DNA from 2 places in the Streptomyces pactum genome. Region 2 is predicted to be linked to the other one. Evidence: predicted binding sites of a transcription regulator. Region 2 holds the regulator's gene; the other holds the start of a gene.
The links. The regulator HspR, encoded in region 2, represses chaperone genes until heat shock. The targets are predictions, from matches to a motif close to TTGAGNNNNNNNNNCTCAA.

Region 1 (5,180 bases), 1.1 Mb from region 2:
AGTTGGCGGGACATCGTCGCCTTGCCGACGCCGATGTAGGCGGCGAGCTCCGTGGCCCGCTGCCCGCCGCACTCGCCGAGCCGGACGAGAAGGCCGTACGCGGACGACTCCAGGTCGGGGTGGACCTCCCGGGCCATCTCGCCCTGATTGGCACGAGCCCGCCGGAGCAGGACCGTCAACTCCCGCTCCAGCGCCAGGAACTCCGGCTGGTTCACACCACTGCCGGACAGGTCGGATTCGACTCCGCGACCGCCGCCGTTCCCGTTTTCGTGCACGTCAGCCCCTGCCTCGATTTTCCCGGTCCTGAAAGTTTCCGCCACGGGCCACCATCACCGCAGCTTGGCAAGTATTTCGCAGGCTTAGACCAACGGCGTCTTCCGGGCCCTCTTCCCACCCCCCGTTCTACGTGCGTAGCGTCTCCACCGGATCCACGATGGCATGCCCACGCCACCTGCGGGTCCTCCCCACTCACGCAACCCCCACCGAGCACCACCGAGCCATCGGAGGCACGTCATGCTCGTGCACAGATCCGGATCGGCCCGCGGCCGGCGCTTCGCCGTCACCGGGATCCTGCTCGCCGCCTTCTCCCTGGTGTCCGCCCTCCCCGCACAGGCGTCGTCGGCCGCCGACACCCCGCCGCGCGGCTCCGCCCACATGGGCATGGGCGTCCTCGAGCACGACGGGCGGCAGGGCACCCCCGTCCCGGGCGACGCCACCCAGACGGAGGGCGTCGACGTCTCCAGCCACCAGGGCAACGTCGCCTGGTCGACCCTGTGGAACAGCGGGGTCAAGTGGGCGTACGTCAAGGCCACCGAGGGGACGTACTACACCAACCCCTACTTCGCCCAGCAGTACAACGGCTCGTACAACGTCGGCATGATCCGCGGCGCCTACCACTTCGCGACCCCGGACACGACGAGCGGCGCCGCCCAGGCCAACTACTTCGTCGACCACGGCGGCGGCTGGTCCCGCGACGGCAAGACGCTGCCGGGCGCCCTGGACATCGAGTGGAACCCGTACGGGGCCGCCTGCTACGGCAAGTCGCAGAGCCAGATGGTCTCCTGGATCCGCGACTTCCTGAACACCTACAAGGCGCGCACCGGCCGCGACGCCGTGATCTACACGGCCACGAGCTGGTGGACCCAGTGCACCGGCAACTACGGCGGCTTCGCGGCGAACAACCCGCTGTGGATCGCCCGGTACGCCTCCTCGGTGGGGACGCTGCCGGCGGGCTGGCCGTACTACACGATGTGGCAGTACACCTCGTCCGGGCCGACGGTCGGGGACCACAACAAGTTCAACGGGGCCCTGGACCGCGTCCGGGCGCTCGCCAACGGCTGATCGGGCGGGGCAAGGGCCCGGGCCTCCCCACGGGAGCCCCGGGCCCTGTCCTTGCGGTCGCGTCCTCCCCAAGTGCCTAAAGCCTGGGAGCTGCTCCCGTCACCGCGACCGGAATCTCCGACTCCGCACCGTTCGTCGCCGGTGCCAGTGCCAGTTCCAGGACCTGGCGGACGTCGGTGACGGCGTGGACGTCGAGCTTGTCCAGCACCTGGGCCGGGACGTCGTCCAGGTCGGGCTCGTTGCGCTTGGGGATGATCACCGTGGTGATGCCCGCCCGGTGCGCCGCGAGCAGCTTCTGCTTGACCCCGCCGATCGGCAGCACACGGCCGGTCAGCGAGACCTCTCCGGTCATCGCCACGTCGGTGCGGACCAGCCGCCCGGAGAGCAGCGAGGCCAGCGCCGTGGTCATGGTGATGCCGGCGCTCGGGCCGTCCTTGGGGACCGCGCCCGCCGGGAAGTGGATGTGCACGCCCCGGTCCTTCAGATCGCCCACCGGCAGCTCCAGCTCGGCGCCGCGGCTGCGCAGGAAACTCAGCGCGATCCGCGCCGACTCCTTCATCACGTCGCCGAGCTGACCGGTCAGGGTCAGGCCCGCCGCGCCCGTCTCGGGGTCGGCCAGCGACGCCTCCACGTACAGGACGTCGCCGCCCGCGCCGGTGACCGCGAGGCCGGTGGCCACGCCCGGCACCGAGGTGCGCCGCTCGGCCGGTTCCTGGGCGGACTCGGGCACGTGGTGCGGCCGGCCGATCAGGGCACGCAGGTCGCCGTCGGTGACGGTGAACGGCAGTTGCCGTTCGCCCAGCTCGTGCTGGGCCGCCAGCTTGCGCAGCAGCCGGGCGATCGACCGCTCCAGGGTGCGCACGCCCGCCTCACGGGTGTACTCGCCGGCCAGCTTGCGCAGCGCGCTCTCGTCGACCGTGACCTCGTCCCGGTCGAGTCCGGCGCGCTCGAGCTGGCGCGGGAGCAGGTGGTCGCGGGCGATGACGATCTTCTCGTCCTCGGTGTAGCCGTCGAGGCGGACCAGCTCCATGCGGTCGAGCAGGGCCTCCGGGATGGCCTCCAGGACGTTGGCCGTCGCGAGGAAGACCACGTCGGACAGGTCGAGCTCGACCTCCAGGTAGTGGTCCCGGAAGGTGTGGTTCTGGGCCGGGTCGAGCACCTCGAGCAGGGCGGCGGCCGGGTCGCCCCGGAAGTCGGAGCCGACCTTGTCGATCTCGTCGAGGAGCACGACCGGGTTCATGGAGCCCGCCTCCTTGATCGCCCGGACGATCCGGCCGGGCAGCGCGCCGACGTACGTACGCCGGTGGCCGCGGATCTCGGCCTCGTCGCGGACACCGCCGAGGGCGACGCGGACGAACTCGCGGCCCATCGCGTGGGCGACGGACTCGCCGAGGCTGGTCTTGCCGACGCCGGGCGGGCCCACCAGCGCCAGCACGGCGCCGCCGCCCCGTCGCCCACCACCGCCCTCAGCCGAGGCGCTTCGCGCCGCCCCCTTGTCGGGCCGGCCGCCGACGACGCCGAGGCCCCGGTCGACGCGCCGCTTGCGCACCGCCAGGTACTCGGTGATCCGCTCCTTGACGTCCTCCAGACCCGCGTGCTCGTCGTCGAGGACGGCCTGCGCACCCCGGATGTCGTAGGCGTCCTCGGTGCGGACGTTCCACGGCAGTTCGAGGACGGTGTCGAGCCAGGTGCGGATCCAGGAGCCCTCCGGCGACTGGTCGGAGGACCGCTCCAGCTTGTCGACCTCCTTGAGGGCGGCCTCGCGGACCTTCTCGGGCAGGTCGGCGGCCTCGACGCGGGCGCGGTAGTCGTCGGACTCCTCGCCCTCCTGCTCGCCGTTGAGATCGCGCAGTTCCTTGCGCACGGCTTCGAGCTGGCGGCGCAGCAGGAACTCCCGCTGCTGCTTGTCCACGCCCTCCTGGACGTCCTTGGCGATGGTCTCGGCGACGTCCTGCTCGGCGAGGTGGTCGCGCAGTTGCTGGGTGGCGAGCCGCAGCCGGGCGACCGGGTCGGCGGTCTCCAGGAGCTCGACCTTCTGCTCGGTGGTGAGGAAGGGCGAGTAGCCGGAGTTGTCGGCGAGCGCGGAGACGCCGTCGATGGCCTGGACGCGGTCGACCACCTGCCAGGCACCGCGCTTGCGCAGCCAGGCGGTGGCGAGCGCCTTGTACTCCTTCACCAGCTCGGTGACCTGGCCGGGCAGCGGGTCGGGCACGGTGTCGTCGACGCGCGTGCCCTCGACCCACAGCGCGGCGCCGGGGCCGGTCGTGCCGGCACCGATCCGCACGCGGTCCCGGCCGCGGATCAGGGCTCCCGGGTCGCCGTCGGCCAGCCGGCCGACCTGCTCCACCGTGCCGAGGACGCCGGTCTTGGCGTAGGTGCCGTCGACGCGCGGGACGAGCAGGACCCGGGGCTTGCCGGGCTCGGACCTGGCGGCGGCCTGGGCGGCCTCCACCGCGGCCCGTACCTCGGCGTCGCTCAGGTCCAGGGGGACGACCATTCCGGGCAGGACCACTTCGTCGTCGAGCGGCAGCACGGGCAGGGTGAGCGGTGTGAAGGCGGCGGACTCAGCAGCCATGATCTCCCCTTCGGCAGTCAAGTTGAGTTACATCGACTCAATGAAAGCGAGCCCTTGATTGTTCCCCACAGCGTGTTCGCTCTGAGCGATCAAGGGGGCGGGAGCCTCGGGACCCGCGGCGGGGAGCCCCGGGGCCCGGTACCGCCAGGGCCCGGTACCGCCAGGGCCCGGGGCCCGTGGCGGCAGGCGCTTCGGACCCCTTGGACGGGAGCACGGGCGAAGGCCCCGGCATTCCCCCTGCCAGGATGGGCCGATGCCCACCACTTCCCACGACTCCTACGACATCCCCGAAGTGCTGGACCGTCGCGAGGGCCCGCACGGCGAGGTCGTCCTGCGCCGGCACGGGGCGCTGCTGCAGATCATCGCGAACGGCTGCTTCCTGATGGACACCTCCGACGGACGCTCGGAGCGGCACCTGGTCGACGCGGCGGCCGACGCCCTCGCCGCCTCCGCCGGACGGAGCGCGCCGCACCTGCTCATCGGCGGGCTCGGCGTCGGCTTCTCGCTCGCACACGCCGCCGCCGACCCCCGCTGGGGCCGGATCGCGGTCGTCGAGCGCGAGCGCGCCATCATCGACTGGCACCGGGACGGACCGCTGGCCGCGCTGTCCACCGAGGCGCTGGCCGATCCGCGCGCGGAGATCGTGGAAGCGGATCTCGTGGAGTACGTCAATGAGACATCCGACACGTACGACGCGCTCTGTCTCGACATCGACAACGGCCCCGGCTGGACCGTCACCGAGGGCAACGACGGGCTCTACGCGCCGGCCGGACTCGCGGGCTGCGCAAGGGTGTTGAGGCCCGGCGGGGTGCTTGCCGTATGGTCTGCGCAGCCCTCTGTGGAATTCGAAGAAACCTTGCGTAATGCCGGGTTCCAACACGTGCGTACCGAAGAGATCCCCGTTGCCCGGGGCGTTCCGGACGTCGTCCACCTCGGCATCGGGCCTGGATAGCAAAGGCGCGGTGCCTCCCCGTACGCTGCTGCTCTGACGCGGATCATTCAAGCGTCAAGCGCAGTCATGGGATCACCCCACGGATTCCGGAAAGCACACCTCAGGGGCGGGCGATGGAGCAGACACAGACCTCCCACAACGGCACGGCGACGGCAACTCCGGGCGCACAGCGACGGGTGCTGGTGGTCGAGGACGACCAGACGATCGTGGACGCCATCGCGACCCGCCTGCGCGCCGAGGGGTTCCTGGTGCAAACGGCGGGCGACGGTCCGTCCGCGGTCGACACGGCCGAGGCATGGCAGCCCGACCTGC
Region 2 (5,180 bases):
ACCGGCTCGGCGTCCCGGCGGGGTACCCGGCCGCGTCGTACGGCCCGGGAGTACACGCGGTCCCCGGCCGCGCACAGCCGGTCGGCACCGTGAGGATGCTCATCCGCCCCGTGCCCGGCCATCGCCCATCCCACCCCCGGTTCCGGCTCTTTCCGCAGCGCAACTATGCGCGGCCGGGACCGGGTCCGCAACACGGCTCCACGCGGCGCGGCGACCGGAAAGCACCGGTTGCCTCCGGTATGTCCGGGCAGTGCACCGGGGCCGGGGGACCGGCTACTTCAGCCCGATCTCCGCGCAGTCCGCCGCGTACTTGGCGGTGCAGATGTCGGAGACCTTGTAGAAGCCGTCGGCGACGACGGTCTGCTCGATGTTGTCCTGCGTCAGGGCGACGACCGGGACGAGCTGCGCGGGGATGCCCTTGTGGGTGGGGCTGTCGACCTTGTCGCGGGCGAGCGCCTCGAACTGGATGTCCCGGCCCTGGACCCGCGCCACGGCCATCTCCGCGGCGTTCTCGGCCTCCTGCGGGTAGGACTTGTACACGCTCATGTACTGCTCGCCGGTGACGATCCGCTGCACCGCGGAGAGTTCCGCGTCCTGGCCGGTGATGGGCGGCAGGTCGGTGACGCCCGCGTCCTCCAGGGCCTTGATGACGCCGCCCGCCATGCCGTCGTTGGCGGAGTAGACGCCCGCGATGTTGTTCTTGCCGATCTTCTCGATCGCCTCGGCCATGTTCGCCTCGGCGTTGTCCGGCTTCCAGTCCTTGGTGTCGAAGGACTGGGCGATCGTCACCTTGCCGTTCAGCTCGGACATGGCGCCCGCCTTGAACTGCTTGGCGTTCGGGTCGGTGGGCGAGCCGTTCATCATGACGATCTTGTCGGAGGTGTCCGCGCCGTCGCCGAGCGCTTCGACGAGGGAACGGCCCTGCACCTCGCCGACCAGCTCGTTGTCGAAGGAGATGTAGGCGTCGATCGGACCCTCGGCCAGCCGGTCGTAGGCGATGACGGGGATACCGGCGTCCTTGGCCTTCTGCACGCTGTCACCGATGGACTTCGCGTCGACCGCGTCCAGGACGATCACGTCGACCCTGTCGTCGATCATCTGCTGCATCTGGTCGGCCTGCTTCGAGGCGTTCGCCTCGGCGTTGGCGTACTTGACGTCGCCCTGGTCGCGCGTGAGGTCGGCGACCTTCGCCTTGAAGTACGGGTAGTCGAACTGCTCGTAGCGCGTGTTCGCCTTCTCCGGGAGCAGCAGGGCCACGGTGATGTCGTTGCCCTTGGTGGGACTCGCCTCGTCACTGCTCTCGGACGCGCCCAGCACACCACAGGAGGCCAGCGAGAAGGTCATCATGGACGCGGCCACGGATATGGCGATACGACGGGCACGGCTGTTCACTGCGCTTACCTTCCGACACACGGGTGTTGTGGTGACCCAGGTGAGGGAAGCCAACGCTGTCTTCACGAAATCGTCAAGAAGTACTAGACCAATGAGACAGCAACGTTGCGAACAGGCCCGGAGAACCGGTCGGGACTCCGGGCCCGTCGTCGCGCCGTTCCGCCTGGTGCGGACCGTCAGTCCGCGGACTGGCCGTGCCGCTTGGGCCGCCACACCACCAGGGCGCTGGTCTGCTGTACCTCCTGGTACGGGACCAGGTCGCGGCGGTACGAGGCGTGTACCGCCGCCTCCCGCTGGCGCATCGCCGTGGCCGCCCCTTCGAGGGCGTCCTGCAGCTCCGCCAGACGGGCCTGGAGCGCGGCGACCTGGTTCTCCAGTTCGATGATGCGCTTGATGCCGGCCAGGTTGATGCCCTCGTCCTGCGACAACTGCTGCACCGTGCGGAGCAGTTCGATGTCCCGGGCCGAGTAGCGCCGGCCGCGGCCAGCCGTGCGGTCCGGGGAGACCAGGCCGAGGCGGTCGTACTGGCGCAGCGTCTGCGGGTGCAGGCCGGAGAGCTGGGCCGCCACCGAGATGACGTAGACCGGGGTGTCCTCGGTCAGTTCATACGGATTGCGTCGACGACCGTCCATCTCCGTCAAGCTCCCTTCGCGGCCTGGAACAACTCCGCTCGCGGATCCTCGTCCGCGGTCGCCTCGCGATACGCCTCCAGCGCATCACGAGCCTTCCCCGTCAGGTCCTTCGGAACACTCACCTCGACGGTGACCAGGAGGTCGCCGCGGGTGCCGTCCTTGCGGACCGCGCCCTTGCCCCTGGCACGCATGGTGCGGCCTCCCGGAGTGCCCGCCGGCAGCTTCAGCGTGACGGGCGGACCGCCCAGCGTCGGCACCCGGACCTCGCCGCCGAGGGCGGCCTCGGCGTAGGTGACCGGGACGGTGACGGTGAGGTTGTCGCCCTTGCGGCCGAAGACGGGGTGTTCCTTGACGTGCACGACCACGTACAGGTCGCCCGCCGGTCCGCCCCGCTCGCCCGGCGTGCCCTTGCCGCGCAGCCGGATGCGCTGCCCGTCAAGGACCCCGGCCGGGATGCGGACCTGCATCGTCCGGGACGACTTGGCCCGCCCGGAGCCCTTGCAGACGTCGCAGGGGTCCTCCGCGATCAGGCCGCGGCCCTTGCAGTCCGGGCACGGGTCGGTGAGCGAGAAGCCACCGCCCGAGCCCCGGGCGACCTGGCCGGTGCCGACGCAGGTCGGGCACACGCGCGGCGTGCCGTTCTTGTCACCGGTGCCCGAACAGGCCTTGCAGGGGGCCTGCGAGGACATCCGCAGCGGGACCGTCGCGCCCTCGATGGCCTCCGTGAAACTCAGGGTGACCTCGGACTCGATGTCCTGGCCGCGCCGCGGCTGGGTCCGCGTGCCGGTGCCGGGACCGCCGGCGCCGGTGCGGTTGAACAGGCCCCCGAAGACGTCGCCGAGGCCGCCGCCGAAGCCGCCGGCGCCGCCCTGTCCCCCGCCCTGGGCGCCGCCTCCGAAGAGGTCGCCCAGGTCGAAGTTGAAGGTGCCGCCGCCCGCGCCCGGCCCCGGACGGAAACCGCCGTTGCCGAAGAGGCTGCGGGCCTCGTCGTACTCCTTGCGCTTCTTCGGGTCACCGAGAATGTCGTTGGCTTCGGAGATCTCCTTGAAGCGCTCCTCCGCCCTGACGTTTCCCTTGTTGGCGTCCGGGTGGTACTCGCGGGCGAGTTTCCGGTACGCCTTCTTGATCTCGGCCTCGGTGGCGTCCTTGGGGACGCCGAGGACCTTGTAGTAGTCCTTCTCGATGAAGTCCTTGGTGCTCATCCCCGACGTCCCTCCTCTCTCGTCACTTCGAGCTCAGCCCTCCTCCGGGCCACCGCTCTCCTTGTGCCCGGCGTCCTGGGCGGAGTCGGCCTGCGCCTCGGTGTTGTCCTCGGCCGGCTTGGCCGGCTGGGCGCCCGGCTGCGGCTCGGCCACCGCCACCCGCGCGGGGCGGATGGTGCGTTCGCCGATCCGGTACCCGGGCTGCAGGATCCCGACGCACGTCGTCTCCGCGACATCCGGCGCGTAGGAGTGCATCAGGGCCTCGTGGATCGTCGGGTCGAAGGGCTCGCCCTCCTTGCCGAACTGCTGGAGGCCCAGCTTGGCCACGGTCGACTCCAGCGACTCCGCGACGGACTTGAAGCCGCCGACGAGTTCGCCGTGCTCCCGGGCGCGGCCGATGTCGTCGAGTACGGGAAGCAGCTCGGACAGGAGGTTCGCGACGGCGACCTCCTTGACCGCGACGCGGTCCCGCTCGACCCGGCGACGGTAGTTCTGGTACTCGGCCTGGAGTCGCTGGAGGTCCGCCGTGCGCTCGTTCAGCGCCGTACGCACCTGGTCCAGTTGGGCCACCAGGCCCGCGTTCTCGCTCGCGTCCCCGGCCGGGGCCGCCCCCTCTTCGGAGGCGGCCTGCGGCTCGGCGTCGTCAGGGGTGGCGCCGGAGGGGACGTCAGGCTTCTCCTCGAAACCCGGGGTCTCCTCCGTCACGCGGCACCGTCCTTGCGCTCGTCGTCCACGATCTCGGCGTCGACGACGTCGTCGTCGCCACCCTTGTCACCGGTGGCACCGGCGCCCGGAGCCTCGCCGCCGGCGGCCTGCGCGCCCTGGGCGTCGGCGTACATCGCCTGGCCCAGCTTCTGCGAGACGGCGGCGACCTTCTCCGTGGCGGTGCGGATCTCGGCGGTGTCCTCGCCCTTGAGCTTCTCCTTCAGCTCGGCGACGGCACCCTCGACCTCGGTCTTGACCTCGCCCGGGACCTTGTCCTCGTTGTCCTTGAGGAACTTCTCCGTCTGGTAGACGAGCTGCTCGCCCTGGTTGCGGGATTCGGCGGCCTCGCGGCGGGCGTGGTCCTCCTCCGCGTACTTCTCGGCCTCCTGGCGCATCCGGTCGACCTCGTCCTTCGGCAGCGAGGAGCCGCCGGTGACGGTCATCTTCTGCTCCTTGCCGGTGCCGAGGTCCTTCGCCGTGACGTGCATGATGCCGTTGGCGTCGATGTCGAAGGCGACCTCGATCTGCGGGACACCGCGGGGCGCCGGGGGCAGACCGGTCAGCTCGAACATACCGAGCTTCTTGTTGTACGCCGCGATCTCGCGCTCGCCCTGGTAGACCTGGATCTGCACGGAGGGCTGGTTGTCCTCGGCGGTGGTGAAGATCTCCGAACGCTTCGTCGGGATCGTCGTGTTCCGCTCGATCAGCTTGGTCATGATGCCGCCCTTGGTCTCGATGCCGAGGGACAGCGGGGTGACGTCGAGGAGCAGGACGTCCTTGACCTCGCCCTTGAGGACACCGGCCTGCAGGGCGGCGCCGATGGCGACGACCTCGTCCGGGTTGACGCCCTTGTTGGCGTCCTTGCCGCCGGTCAGGTCCTTGACGAGCTCGGCGACGGCGGGCATACGGGTGGAGCCACCGACGAGAACGACGTGGTCGATCTCGCTGAGCTGGATGCCGGCGTCCTTGATGACGTTGTGGAACGGCGTCTTGCAGCGCTCCAGCAGGTCGGCCGTGAGCTGCTGGAACTGGGCGCGCGTGAGCTTCTCGTCCAGGTGCAGCGGGCCCTCGGCGGAGGCCGTGATGTACGGGAGGTTGATCGAGGTCTCGGTGGACGAGGACAGCTCGATCTTGGCCTTCTCGGCGGCCTCACGGAGGCGCTGGAGGGCCATCTTGTCCTTGGACAGGTCCACGCCGTGACCGGACTGGAACTGCTTGACCAGGTAGTCGACGACGCGCTGGTCCCAGT

Region 1: lon (endopeptidase La) is a predicted target of HspR. The motif match lies at 3,939-3,957, and genes of this name have one in related genera.

The regions. Positions count from the first base shown of each region.
Region 1 covers NZ_CP019724.1:3,019,409-3,024,588, forward strand. The annotation lists gene B1H29_RS12105 (MarR family winged helix-turn-helix transcriptional regulator) at 1-275, opposite strand, end outside; gene B1H29_RS12110 (lysozyme) at 514-1,341, shown strand; gene lon (endopeptidase La) at 1,418-3,916, opposite strand; gene B1H29_RS12120 (spermidine synthase) at 4,170-4,868, shown strand; gene B1H29_RS12125 (response regulator transcription factor) at 4,982-5,180, shown strand, end outside.
Region 2 covers NZ_CP019724.1:4,162,262-4,167,441, forward strand. The annotation lists gene B1H29_RS17465 (helix-turn-helix transcriptional regulator) at 1-122, opposite strand, end outside; gene B1H29_RS17470 (sugar ABC transporter substrate-binding protein) at 274-1,392, opposite strand; gene B1H29_RS17475 (heat shock protein transcriptional repressor HspR) at 1,569-2,024, opposite strand; gene dnaJ (molecular chaperone DnaJ) at 2,030-3,226, opposite strand; gene grpE (nucleotide exchange factor GrpE) at 3,260-3,931, opposite strand; gene dnaK (molecular chaperone DnaK) at 3,928-5,180, opposite strand, start outside.